DNA from 4 places in the Mesorhizobium sp. BHbdii genome. Region 2 is predicted to be linked to each of the others. Evidence: predicted binding sites of a transcription regulator. Region 2 holds the regulator's gene; each other region holds the start of a gene.
The links. The regulator LexA, encoded in region 2, represses DNA repair genes until DNA is damaged. The targets are predictions, from matches to a motif close to TGTTCNNNNTGTGTTCNG.

Region 1 (3,415 bases), 690 kb from region 2:
TAGTAGGCGGCCGAGAGGTTTTCGCCGTCATGGCTCATGACGAAGGGCGGACCCCATTTGCGGGTGTCGTCGCCGCCATCCGGGCTCTCGACCTTGATGACGTCGGCGCCGAGATCGGCAAGCAGCTGCCCCGCCCACGGTCCGGCCAAGATGCGGGCGAGTTCGATTACGCGGACACCTTTCAGCGGAGGCTCAGTCATGGATCACCGTGATTGATCGGAAACGCAGCCTGTATCAATCCCGCGTGATGCTGTCACGGTTCTTGCAATGGGCCAAACCCGATCTTGTCGATGTCGATCATGGTTGTTTCAGCACGCTGTCGGCCCATGCGGCGAAATCGTCCGTGATTTTATCTCGATTCACCTCGTTCAGACTTTCGTGGCGGGTCTCGGCGTAAACCTTTGAAACGAGATTCGAAAAACCCATTCTGTGCAGGCGGCCAGCGAGATGGCTGACCGCCCTGCCGCCGTCGGTGGCGGGGTCCTTTTCGCCGCCGACCAGGCAGATCGGCAGGGCCTTGCGGACACCGGAAAAATTAGTGTCGTCGGCACCGTCGAAGACGAACCCGAACAGGTCGCGCCACATCGACACGGAGGCATCCCAACCGCATAGCGGATCGGCGATATACTTGTCGACTTCGGCTGCGTCGCGCGACAGCCAGTCGAACGGCGTGCGGTGATCGGGGACGGCTTTGCCCCAGGCCTGGAAGGTCAGTCGCGGCAGCATACGCGACGGCATGTCGGAGCCGAGCCGGAATTTTTCCCAGGCCAGGATGATTTGCGCGGCACGGCTGGCGAGCCCGGCGGAAAAATTAGCGTTCCAGATGGCGGCGGCGTGCAGGCGGCTCGAATGATGAAGCATGAAATTCAGCGCGACGAGGCCGCCCATGGAATGGCCGAAGGCGATGACGGGCAGGCCGGGGTGGTCGCCGGCGATCAGGTCGTGCACAGCCGCAACATCGGCGACGACCTTGGCGCCGCCGTGTTTTTGAGCGAACCTGCCGAGTGGGGCATCGGGGGCCTTGGTTGCGCCATGGCCGCGATGATCATGGGCGTAGACATGGAAGCCGCGCTCACCCAGAAAGGTAGCGAAGCGGACATAGCGCGCGGCGTGTTCGGCCAGCCCGTGATTAATCTGGACGACCGCGCGCGGGCGGCCCTCGGCACGTTTCACATAAAGGTTGAGCTCGGCGCCGGTCGGCGATCGGAGCACGCGCTGCTGGCTGAATGACATTGTCGCTTCGTCTCCAACGCGTCTTTCACGCCTGCGGACGTTTGTGTGCGCCGACGCCGGTTTTGCGTCAATCCGTTGGTCTTGTTTTCCGCAGTGCTGTTCTTGCGTCGCAACGCGGTATCGCAATTCTGACATGGAGAATTTGATACCAAGAGAGGGCGGCAGTCTGTTGCCGCAGCATTTTTCCCCGGGGTACTTTCATGCATACGCGGACAGGTCTGGTTTTCGAATTCGCGCTTGTCGCCGCGTTGCTAACGGGTGCTGCTCGGGCCGAGGTGAAGATGAGCGGCTCCTTCGTGGCCGACGCCACCTGTCCAGCGACACAGGCCATCAAGAACGGCAAGAATCCCGGCAATATCGCGACCGATGCGGGACAGAGCTATGAGCTGCTGGCTGGCAACAAGGATGCTCCCACGCACTATCTGATCCGCGTGCCGGGGGCCGATCCGGAGCGCCGCTGGGTGAGGATCGACTGCGGCCATGTTTCGGGTGGCAGCGCATCCACGGAACCGGCAGCACCCGCGCCGGTCGACCGGGAGAAGTCCGCTGCGCCGATCTCGGGAAGGCCCGAATATGTCCTCGCGCTGAGCTGGCAGCCGGCGTTTTGCGAAACCAAGCCCAGCGAGACCGAATGCAAGGCGCAGACCGCGGCCGGTTTCGAAGCGAGGCATTTCACCTTGCATGGGCTGTGGCCGCAGCCGAACGGAAATTTCTATTGCGAGGTGGCAGCGGCCGACAGGGCGAACGACAATCCGGCGCACTGGCGGGACCTGCCGCCGGTCGAGCTCGAGCCGAACACGCGGTCGGAGCTCGATCAGGTGATGCCAGGCACCGCATCTGATCTCGACAGGCATGAGTGGATCAAGCATGGTACCTGTTACGGCAAGAGCCAGCAGGAGTATTTTTCCGATGCGCTGAACCTGACGCGCGCGGTGAATGCTTCACCGGTGCGTGATCTTTTCACACAAAACGTTGGCCGGGATCTGACCTCCGACCAGATCCGCAGCGCCTTCGATAGTGCTTTCGGTCCCGGCGCGGGCGAGCGGGTTCGCGTCTCCTGTCTGAACGACCATTCGAGCGGCAGGCGGCTGATCGGCGAACTGACGCTCGGCCTGGCCGGCCCGATCGGTCCAAACCCTTCGCTCAGTGAGCTGTTGCTGGCATCGGTGCCGACGAACAATGCCGGCTGTCCGAAAGGCACCGTCGATCCCATCGAGTTCCAGTGACACGCCGAGCCGGTCTGGATGCTATGCGCCGATGCCGCGTCCTGATCTGGTCGACGCGGTGAGGCTGTCAGCCTCGTGGCCGCCCGGTTCGCTGACGACGCGGTCGCGTCCGGTCGATTTGGCTTTGTAGAGGCGCTGATCGGCCAGCGCAAAAACATCGGCAAGGCAGCGGGTCGACTCGCTGACAGTGGAGATGCCGGCGCTGACGGTGATATCGAACCGGCTCGTGCTTGCGGATGCCTTGACCGAGTGCCTGATGCTTTCGCCAAGCAGCCTGGCGACCGAATGCGAACGTGAGCAGAGGATGGCGAATTCCTCGCCGCCAATTCTGAACACCTGATCCTCTGGACCGACAATCTCGCCAAGCAGGGCGGCGACGGATTTCAGCACCTTGTCGCCCTCGGCGTGGCCGAAGCGGTCGTTGATCGATTTGAAGTGGTCGACATCGATGACCAAGAGGCTGAGCGGCTTGGCCGTCCGCAGGCTGGCCGCAACAGCGGCTTCGCCGTCGCTGTCGAAGCGTCCCCTGTGCAGCAGACCGGTGAGGCCGTCGCGGCCGACATGCTCGACCAGCGCCTCATAGCGCTCGCGATAGGTCAACGTGTCGAAGATGTCGGATAGTCCACGCGGCGCCGGGATCTGCCGCGCCTCGAACCATCTGATATAAGCGACCAGCATGATGCTGTAGGCAAGCGCCGCCCCCATCTTGGCGAACCAGCCGCCGAAGAAAACCGCGATCGGCGCACCGGTGACGAAGTGCAGCGCGGTGAAAAATCCAGCCTGGTCGAAAGTGAGCACGCAAGCGACGGAGATCAGGATGCGAGAGAACAGCGCCTTGCGGAGATAACGCCCGAGCTTTTCGTAAAGCAGGATGATCAGGATGGCGTCGAGGAAGAGCAGCGTCGTGCCCCACACCATCAGCCAGCCCATCTGGTCGATGAAGCCGATGTCGGGAC
Region 2 (3,415 bases):
ATGATTCTCGACGGCGATGCCAAAAAGGGCGACGTGCTGGGCACGGCGCGCATCGCCGGCATCATGGCGGCCAAGAGGACGCATGAGCTGATCCCGCTCTGCCATCCGCTGCTGTTGACCAAGGTATCCGTTGACATCGAACCGGACGCGACGCTGCCAGGCCTGAAGGTCACGGCGCTGGCCCGCGTCACAGGTAAGACCGGCGTCGAGATGGAAGCGCTGACCGCCGTCTCGGTCGCCTGCCTGACCATCTATGACATGGCCAAGGCGGTCGACCGCGCCATGGTGATCTCGGGCATCAGGCTGGTCGAAAAGACCGGCGGCAAATCCGGCGACTACAAGGCGGACGCCAAGGGGGCAGGCCAATAATGGCACTGCTTCCGGTCGCCGAGGCGCTCGAGCGCCTGCTTGAGGATGCTGCGCCCTTGCAGGCTGAATGCGTCGCCCTGATGGACGCCGCCGACCGCGTGCTGGCGGAGCCGCTTCTGGCGCTCCGCACCCAGCCGCCGTTCAACGCGTCCGCCATGGACGGCTATGCCGTGCGGGCCGAGGACGTCGCGTCCGTGCCCGCAAGACTTTCGGTGATCGGCATGGCGCCGGCCGGACGCGGCTTTGCCGGAACAGTCGGCCCGGCGCAGGCCGTGCGCATCTTCACCGGCGCGCCGCTTCCTGCAGGCGCCGACACCATCGTCATCCAGGAGAATGCAAGGGATCTCGGCGGCGGCAGCGTCGAAGTGACCGCGTCGACGGTTGAAGGCCGCAACATCCGCCGCCTCGGGCTCGATTTCTCGAAGGGCGACGTCCTGCTGGAGAAAGGCCGCCCGCTTGATCCGGCGGCATTGTCGCTGGCGGCGTCGGCCAACCACCCGCAGGTCAGCGTGGTGAAACGGCCGCTGATCGCCATCATCGCCACCGGCGACGAATTGCTGCCGCCGGGCAGCGACCTTGGCCCCGACAAGATCATCTCGTCCAATGCCTATGGCGTCGCCGCCGCGGCCCGCTCGGTCGGCGCCAGCGCGCTCGATCTCGGCATCGCCCCCGACCGCAAGGAGGCGATCGCCACGCTGGTGAAACAAGCGGTCGACGCAGGCGCCGACGTCATTGTCACGCTGGGCGGCGCCTCGGTCGGCGACCATGACCTGGTCCATAACGTGCTGACCGGTGAAGGCATGACGCTCGATTTCTGGAAAATCGCCATGCGGCCTGGCAAGCCGTTGATGTTCGGGCGGCTGGGCGACATCCGCTGCATCGGCCTGCCTGGCAATCCGGTGGCGAGTCTGGTCTGCACGCAGCTCTTTCTGAAGCCGCTGCTTGCGCGGCTCGGCGGCCGCGCCTTCCGGCAGGACATGCGTCAGGCGCGGCTCGGCGCCGCCATGCCGGCCAACGATCTCAGGCAGGACTATGTACGCGCGGTGGTGAAGGAAGACGGCACGCCACTAGCGACCCCGTTCGGCATCCAAGATTCCTCGATGCTCAAAATGCTGGCCGACGCCAACGGGCTGATCGTGCGCGAGCCATTCGCTCCGCCAGCCGCGACGGGCGCCGCGTGTAGCGTGCTGATGCTACGCTGAACAAAACGTCAACACATTCATTAAACTTTAAACGGTTGCGGAACACAACTGGAACAGATAGTGTTTGTTCTGGGTTTGTTTTTCTGATTCTGTTGGGGGTCGCGATGCTGACACGCAAACAACATGAACTGCTGATGTTCATCCACGAGCGGCTGAAGGAAAGCGGCATTCCGCCCTCGTTCGACGAGATGAAGGAAGCGCTCGACCTCGCCTCGAAATCGGGGATCCATCGGCTGATCACGGCGCTGGAGGAGCGCGGTTTCATTCGCCGCCTGCCCAACCGGGCCCGCGCGCTGGAGGTGCTGCGCCTGCCCGATTCGATCGCGCCCGGCCTCAATGCGGCTCGCAAATTCTCGCCAAGCGTCATTCAGGGCAGCCTTGGGCAGGGCAGCCTCGGACGACAGATCAAACCGGCGCCTTCGCGCCTGCCCGCGGCCGGCAATGACGACGACGTCGTTGCCACCATCTCCATACCGGTGATGGGCCGCATCGCTGCCGGTGTGCCGATCGACGCCATCCAGCACCAGACGCATTCGATCTCGGTACCACCGGACATGATCACCGGCGGCACGCACTACGCGCTGGAGGTCAAGGGTGATTCGATGATCGAGGCCGGCATTTTCGACGGCGACACGGTCATCATCCGCAACGCCGACACCGCTCAGCCTGGCGAGATCATCGTCGCCTTGGTCGACGAGGAGGAAGCGACGCTGAAGCGGTTCCGCCGCAAGGGCGCCTCGATCGCACTGGAAGCCGCCAATCCGGCCTATGAGACGCGCATCTTCGGGCCGGACCGGGTCAAGGTGCAAGGCAAGCTCGTCGGACTGATCCGGCGTTACTGAGCGGCAGGTTTCTTGGGTTTCTCGGCCCTGCGGTATGGTGGCAAGCCCCTCGCCTCGCGCGAATATCTCCGCTGCTCGTGCCAAGGCCTATATGGCTGTCTGACGGCAAAACGGATTTCTGCGCGCGTCGTCGCTGATAGCGGATCGAAGAAGACGGCGGCACTGCCCATGCGAGCGAGCTGCCGTTTGGTGACGACGAGAACCAGCGGATTGCGGCAGGGATTATAATAGGCTGTGGCATCGTCGATGACGATCAAATCCGCAAAGGCACAGGCTGGCCGTGCGGTTTTGCGGTCGTCGGCGAGTGCGATGATCGCGCCGGACGGGTGCCGGGCGAGGCACAGGCCGGCAGTGCAGTAGAAGGGCGCTCCAGGCGGCAGGTCGGCCGGGTCGGCGACGTCGAACCGCACGTCTCCTATTTCGAATGTCTCCGGCTCGACAATGGTCGCTGAAACCAGCGCATGTTTCCAGTTGTCGGTGGTGAATTCGTTCGAACGCACCCGGTTGACGGCAAGTTCGCCGCCGCCGATCGGCAGCGCCACCAGATGCGCATCTTCCGAAATCAGCACATCGGGGGCGCGCGTGTCGGAAATCGTCAGCAGGCCGGCGAGCGCAAAGGGAAGTGCCGCAAGCCGCAACCATGTCGTCGCGATCGTGGCGATGACCAGGGCGACCGTCACCAGCAGAACCGACTGCAACGAGATCAGCCCGACTGCATCGACCGGCGACCGCTCGGAAATCCGTCCCGATATTGCGATCATGGCCGTCAGTCCCTTGCCCATCATGTAGAGGAAAGGTTCGTCGAAGCCGAAAGGCATTGCCAGAGCGCTGAGGACGGCCAGGAACATGACGACCGTGACGATTGGCATGACCGCCAGATTGGCGAACAGGCTAAGCGGCGATACGCGCTGGAAGTGCCAGATGGCGAAGAGCGCGGTGGCGCTGCCGGCAATGATGGAGGTCATTGCGATGGTACCTGTCCCAGCGGCGAGTTTTCGCGTG
Region 3 (3,415 bases), on a different contig from region 2:
GGCTTGCCTCGACTGACTACAGGCGGCATAGATCGGGCATGATTGAAACCTACCGCCCGCGCCGCTCGGTGCTCTATGTCCCGGCCTCGAACGACAAGGCGCTTGCCAGGACCTCATCGCTGGCCTGCGATGCCGTCATCATCGATCTCGAAGATGCCGTCGCCCCGGCCGACAAGGTTGCCGCGCGGGAAAAACTGGCCGGCATCTTCGCCAAGCGCCCGGTTGCCAACCATAGGGGGCGGCGCTGCGAGATGGTCGTTCGCATCAACCCGCTCGCCAGCGAATGGGGCGCCGACGACTTGCTGGCTGCGTTACGCGGCGAGCCCGACGCCATCCTGCTGCCCAAAGTCGACACGCCGCGCGACGTCCTCGAGGCGGGCGACGTGCTCGACGACAATTTCGCGCCGGACGAGGTGAAACTATGGGCGATGATCGAAACGCCCAAGGCTCTGCTCAACATCGGACCAATTGCCGAGCTTGGCCGCGATCCGGCCTCGCGGCTGGTCTGTTTCGTTGCCGGAACGAACGATCTGGTCAAGGAGACCGGCGTTCTCGCCACGCCCGACCGGCGCTATCTCACACCGTGGCTGATGCAGATGGTGCTCGCCGCGCGCGCCGGTGGCCTCGACCTGCTCGATGGTGTCTTCAATGAGTTTCGCGATCTGGATGGCTTTGCGCGCGAATGCACGGAAGCGGCCGCCATGGGATTTGACGGCAAGTCGCTGATCCACCCGGCTCAGATCGATGCCGCGAACCGGGCCTTCGCGCCATCTGCCGAAGCCGTGGCCGAGGCGCGCTTGGTGAAAGCTGCCTTCGCACTTGCCGAAAATGCCGGCAAGGGCGTTATCGCACTGAATGGAAAAATGGTCGAGCGGCTGCATCTGGCGCAGGCCGAAAAACTGCTGGCGAAGGCGGCCGCCATCGGGGCATGATTGGCAACCCACCACAGGAATGAAAATGAAACTCTACCGCTTTCTGTCCGGTCCGGACGATTCCAGCTTCTGCCACAAGGTGACGGCGGCGCTGAACAAGGGCTGGCACCTGTTCGGTTCGCCGACCTATGCCTACGACAAGCAGACCAAGAGCATGCGCTGCGGCCAGGCCGTGGTGAAGGATGTCGAGGGCCAGGAATACGGGCCCAACACCAAGCTCAGCGATTGGTAGGGCGCTGAAACGCTCATCCCTCGTCATCCCTGGGTGAAGCAGGAGCGAAGCTCCGTCGCGGAGACCCTGGGATGACGAAGCGTGAGGCAGCCTACTCCGCTGCCTCTTCGATCCGCTCCATATCGTCGTCCGACAGGCCGAAATGGTGGCCGATCTCGTGGATCAGCACATGGGTGACTATGTCGCCCAGCGTCTCTTCGTTCTCGGCCCAGTAGTCGAGGATGGCGCGGCGGTAGAGCGTGACGCGGTTCGGCCCCTCGCCGGTCTGCGGATTCCAGCGCTCGGCGATGCCGCGCCCCTCGAACAGGCCGAGCAGGTCGAATGGCGTTTCCAGCGACAGGTCGTCCATGATCTCGTCGGTCGGGAATTCGGCGATTTGGATGACGATCTCGCCGGTCAGCTTGCGAAATTCCTCCGGCAGATGGGCATAGGCCTCCAGCGCCAGGAACTCCATTTCCTCCATCGACGGCGAAAGCTCGGCGTGCCAGGTGCGGGTTTTGTAGATGCGGGCCATGCTTTGTCCTTTGATCCCGGCATATAGGCTTTCGAGCCGGAGTCGGCAAATGGCCAGGTTGCAGCCTTTGCGCGGACAGGAATAAATTCCCCATGACTCCGCTTGACTCTTCGGGCGGCCTCTGGAATCAATAGGAACATAACAGGAACAATTGTGAGTGGAAGCTGACCGTCATGGCGACAAGCGCCGTGGCGCGGGAGACTGTTTTTGCCCTGCGCCGACAGATCGCGAAAATCGAGGGAACGCTGCCCGAGCGCCTGGAGGCGCCGGCCGGCGCAGCTCCCGTTGATGCGGATGTCACGCCCCGGGATCTAACAATCGTCCGCCGCGGCCTCGCCGTGGCGCCGCCCGATGCGTTTCTGCGCACCGGCGCGGAGGGTCTCGATACTGCGCTCAGCGGCGGCCTGCCGAAGGCGGCGCTGAGCGAGATCCATGGCGCCGCGACACGTGATGCCGGGGTTGTCGCCGGTTTCGCCCTGTCGCTCGTCAGCCTGATCCTCAAACAGGAGCCGCCGCGACTGCCGGTCCTGTGGATCGGCACCGCGGAGGTCTTCCGCGAGGCCGGCTTCCCCTATGCCAGAGGGCTTCATGGCCTTTTCGGGATCGAGCCGGAGCAATTGCTGTTTTCCGAGGCGCCAAGGCTCCTCGATGGGCTGTGGGTCGCTGAGGAAGCCGCCCGGATGACGGCGCTCGCCGCCGTCATCCTCGAAATCCGCGGCAGCCCGCAGCGGCTGGACCTCACCGCGACGCGGCGGCTGCACGCCCGGGCACAGAGCGCCGGCCGGCCGGTGTTCCTGCTGCGCCAGGCCGGCGAGGCCGAACCGACGGCGGCATCCGTCCGCCTCGTCCTGTCGGCTGCGCCGTCGGCACCACGCCAGACGCTCGCTGGGCCGCTCGCCGGCTCGATCGGCCGCCCCGCCTTCACCGTCAGCATCGGCAAGAGCCGCACGGCCTTGCCGGGACAATTCACACTGGAGTGGAACCCGGATGAACGCAATTTCGAGGAAAGAAGGGCCGGGGAAGAACGGGCAGCGAATCCTGTCCCTGTGGTTTCCGCACCTCGCCGCGGAAAGGATCCTGCGGCAGCGTCTGGGGCGGTCCTGGCGTTCGCGGCCGTCGGATCACCTGCCCCTGGTGATCAGCCATCGCCAAGCGAACGCGCAGCGCATCGCCGCCCTCGACGAGCGGGCTGAGGCGCTTCATCTGAAGCGCGGCATGGGCATAGCCGACGCGCGCGCCATGCACCCATCGATCGACGTAGTGGAAGCCGATCCCGAGGCCGACCGCCGCCTGCTCGAAAGCCTCGCCGACTGGTGCGACCGCTACACTCCGCTGGTGGCGATCGACGCAGCCGACGGCCTGTTTCTCGACGTCACCGGCTGCACCCACCTTTTCGGCGGCGAACGGGCGATGCTGGACGACATTCTGTCGCGCTTTTTCCATCAGGGTTTCGATGTCCGCGCCGGCCTTGCCGCCACACCTGGTGCTGCTTGGGCGGCAACGCGGTTTGCCAGTGACCGCATCGTCCCCGGTGGCGAGGAGGAAGCGCTACTCGCACCCTTGCCGCTGGCGGCGCTGCGCATCGAGCCTGATATCCGCGCCAGCCTGGAAAGCGTCGGCCTGCGCACGGCGGGCGCCGTCATGGCAGCACCGCGCGCGCCGCTCGCCCGCCGCTTCGGCACATCGCTGCTTTTACGCCTCGACCAGGCGCTCGGCCGCCTCGACGAGGCGGTGTCG
Region 4 (3,415 bases), on a different contig from region 2:
CACCAGTTCGACGACGGCGTCGCCGCCGCTGACCAGCGCATCGACCAATCCGGCCTCCGCCTGCTGGCCGAATGCGTGTTCCTCGACAAGGCGAATCGCCTCGCGGTCTCGCGGCGTCGCCGCGCGTATCGACATCATGCTCATGAGAACTTCATTCCTTTTCCGAGCTTGGCCCCGTGCAGAAACTCCTGCGCGGCAATGGGCCTTCCGCCCGCACGTTGAACTTCGACCAACCTGATCGCGCCTGACCCGCAGGCGACCGTCAGCCGGTCGTCGAGAATTCCTCCCGGCTCGCCGGCGCCTTGCGAAAGCGTCGAGCGAAGCAGTTTCAGCCGTTCCAGACGGCCGCCGATTTCGGTCTCGCACCATGCGCCGGGAAAGGGCGACAGGCCGCGAATATGATTGTGGACTTCGCCCGCAGGCCGCGTCCAGTCCATGCGCGTCTCCGCTTTATCGATTTTTTTGGCGTAGGTCACCCCCGCCGTCGCCTGAGTGGTAAATGTCAGGGCATCCCGTTCCAGCCGTGCCAGCGCTTCCGCCATCAGCGCGGCGCCAATGAGCATCAACCGATCGTGCAGGTCGCCGGCCGTCATATCGGGTCCGATGGCGCATTTTTCGACCATGGCTACCGGGCCGGTGTCCAGGCCTTCTTCCATCCGCATGACCATCATGCCTGTCTCGGAATCGCCGGCCATGATGGCGCGCTGGATGGGGGCGGCGCCGCGCCAGCGCGGCAACAGCGACGCGTGACCATTGAGGCAGCCGAGCCGCGGCGCCTCGAGAATGGGTTTGGGCAACAGCAATCCATAGGCGACGACCACGGCGACATCGGCCCGCAAGGCGCGGAACACCTGCTGCTCGACCTCGCTTTTCAGCGACACCGGCGTCCGCACCTCGACGCCCAGTTGCTCCGCCTCGCGCTGAACCGGCGACCGCGTCAGTCCCAGCCCGCGGCGACCGGCGGCGCGCGGTGGCTGGGTATAGACTGCTTCTATCTCATGCCCGGCTTCCGCGATCGCCCGCAGCGTCGGAGCGGAAAATTCGGGGGTACCCATGAAGATGACGCGCAGGGGCATTTTGAGCCTATCCCACCAACTTGCCCGGCGCGTTGTTGCCTGCCTTGTCCCTGGCGAGCTTCTTGAACTTCTTCACCACCATGTCGCGCTTCAGCTTCGAGATGTGGTCGATGAACAGAACGCCGTTGAGATGGTCGATCTCATGCTGCAGGCAGGTCGCCATCAGCCCTTCGGCCTCGATCTCCTGCAGCTTGCCGTCACGATCGAGATATTTCACCCGCACGGCGGCGGGGCGCTCGACCTCGGCATAGTAATCCGGGATCGACAGGCAACCCTCCTCGTAGACCGAGCGCTGATCGGCGCTCTCGAGGATTTCGGGATTGATGAAGACATGCGGCGCCGGCGTCTCGTCTTCCTTGGCGAGGTCAACCACCAGCATGCGCAGCGGCTCGCCGACCTGGATCGCCGCCAGACCGATGCCCGGCGCATCATACATGGTCTCCAGCATGTCGTCGGCCAGTTTGCGCAAAGCGCCGTCGACACGCTCGACCGGCTTTGAAACCTGGCGCAGGACGGGATCGGGAAGGATGATAAGCGGCTTGATCGACATGGCGTCTCACCTAAGACCTCGCACGAAAAGCGTCAACCCGGGGCATTTGCAGCGCCGTTCACGTTTTGATCTGTCCCGTCAGGCCGAATCATCTATGCTGTCCCATATGAACGAGTTGACCACCATCCTGTCCGAACCGATCGCCCGGCTCGGCGCCACCACGATCACGCTCGGCCACGCATTGGCATTCGGCGCGATCCTGTTCCTCGGGCTGTTCGTGGCGCTCGTCGTCGCGCTGTGGCGCTCGGCCAAGGCGCGTGCGGTGGCTGCCGCCGAAGCCGCCGACCACGCCCGCGACGCCGAGGCGCGGATGGCCGGTATCTTGCAAAGCCAGGCCGAGATGCAGGGCCGCATGGGCGCCATCGCCGAAGTGTTCGGGGCGCGGCAGGCCGAACTCACACAGTCGATCGGCCAACGCCTCGACGCGATGACCGGCCGTCTCGGCCAGACCATGACCGAGCAGACGAAGTCGACGCATGAAAGCCTCGCCAAGCTGCAGGAGCGGCTGGCGGTCATCGATACGGCGCAGGGCAACATCCAGTCGCTCGCCGGCCAGGTCGTTCAGCTTCAGGCGATCCTCTCCAACAAGCAGACGCGCGGCGCCTTCGGCCAGTCGCGCATGGAGGCGATCGTCGCCGACGGCCTGCCGCACGGCGCCTATGAATTCCAGGCGACCCTGTCGAACGGAAGCCGGCCCGACTGCCTGGTGAAGATGCCGAATGGGGCGCCCGCACTTGCCATCGACGCCAAGTTTCCGCTGGAAGCTTGGAATGCCATCCGTGCCGCCGAAGGCGCCGATTTGCAGAAGGTCGCCGCACAAGCGTTCCGGCGCGATATTGAGGTGCATGTCCGCGATATTTCCGAAAAATACCTGATCCAGGGCGAGACGCAGGACACCGCCTTCATGTTCGTTCCGTCGGAATCGGTGTTCGCCGAGATCCACGAGAATTTCGAGGGGATTGTCCACAAAGCGCACCGCGCCCGAATAGTCATCGTCTCGCCGTCGCTGCTGATGCTGTCGATCCAGGTCATCCAGGCGATCCTCAAGGACGCCCGCATGCGCGAGCAGGCGCATCTGATCCAGGGCGAAGTCATCCGGCTGATGGAGGATGTCTCGCGCCTCGACGAGCGGGTGCGCAAGCTGCAGAGCCATTTCGGCCAGTCGGCGAAGGATATCGACGACATCCTCGTCTCGACGTCGAAGGTGACCAAGCGCGGCCAGAAGATCGAGGCGCTGGAGTTCGGTGCGCAGCCGACGGAGGAAGACGCCGGATCGGCCGGGATGTCACATGGGACCGGCGCGAGGGCCGAAGCAGGCGCACGCGTCGCCGACTCCAAGACCGGCCAGCTGAGGCTAAGGGTGGTCGAAGGCGACGACTAAGAGGCTACTGCTCCTCCACGATCGTCGTGCCTGCGAATTCCGGCAGCCAGTGCAGCGCCGAGCGGTGCCAGATCTGTTTTCTCGGGATCAGTTGTTCGCGCTGTCGCGCCGTGCCGACCCTGATGCCGTAGATTTTCGGCCCGTCGCCGACCGACGTGGCATAGAGATGCGAACCGCACTCGCCGCAAAAAGCCTGGGCGCGCCTGGCGCCGCTCGGTGCGGTCTTGATGTAGATCTTCGGCGTGCCCTTGGTGATCCGGTAGTGGTCCTCCGGCGCCGGCACGGTCACGCGGAAGGCCGTGCCCGTCAGTTGCTGGCAATCGGTGCAGTGGCAGATACTGGTCTTTTCCGGATCGACTTCCGCCTCGTAAGTGATGGCGCCGCAATGGCACCCGCCGTCGATCTTCA

Region 1: a site for LexA is predicted at 1,307-1,324, ahead of ACWTU8_RS05120 (ribonuclease T2 family protein). Genes of this name have one in related genera too.
Region 3: a site for LexA is predicted at 1,811-1,828, ahead of ACWTU8_RS16065 (ImuA family protein). Genes of this name have one in related genera too.
Region 4: a site for LexA is predicted at 1,682-1,699, ahead of ACWTU8_RS14445 (DNA recombination protein RmuC). Genes of this name have one in related genera too.

The regions. Positions count from the first base shown of each region.
Region 1 is NZ_JBSPKX010000001.1:1,047,786-1,051,200, forward strand. It holds gene ACWTU8_RS05110 (CaiB/BaiF CoA transferase family protein) at 1-200, opposite strand, end outside; gene ACWTU8_RS05115 (alpha/beta fold hydrolase) at 298-1,233, opposite strand; gene ACWTU8_RS05120 (ribonuclease T2 family protein) at 1,434-2,459, shown strand; gene ACWTU8_RS05125 (diguanylate cyclase) at 2,481-3,415, opposite strand, start outside.
Region 2 is NZ_JBSPKX010000001.1:1,733,310-1,736,724, reverse strand. It holds gene moaC (cyclic pyranopterin monophosphate synthase MoaC) at 1-369, shown strand, start outside; gene ACWTU8_RS08410 (molybdopterin molybdotransferase MoeA) at 369-1,571, shown strand; gene lexA (transcriptional repressor LexA) at 1,676-2,413, shown strand; gene ACWTU8_RS08400 (ComEC/Rec2 family competence protein) at 2,407-3,415, opposite strand, start outside.
Region 3 is NZ_JBSPKX010000002.1:692,096-695,510, reverse strand. It holds gene ACWTU8_RS16080 (HpcH/HpaI aldolase/citrate lyase family protein) at 39-932, shown strand; gene ACWTU8_RS16075 (DUF1737 domain-containing protein) at 958-1,164, shown strand; gene ACWTU8_RS16070 (metallopeptidase family protein) at 1,256-1,678, opposite strand; gene ACWTU8_RS16065 (ImuA family protein) at 1,852-2,871, shown strand; gene ACWTU8_RS16060 (DUF6504 family protein) at 2,813-3,415, shown strand, end outside.
Region 4 is NZ_JBSPKX010000002.1:352,378-355,792, forward strand. It holds gene ACWTU8_RS14430 (GNAT family N-acetyltransferase) at 1-144, opposite strand, end outside; gene fmt (methionyl-tRNA formyltransferase) at 141-1,070, opposite strand; gene def (peptide deformylase) at 1,084-1,626, opposite strand; gene ACWTU8_RS14445 (DNA recombination protein RmuC) at 1,733-3,007, shown strand; gene ACWTU8_RS14450 (GFA family protein) at 3,012-3,415, opposite strand, start outside.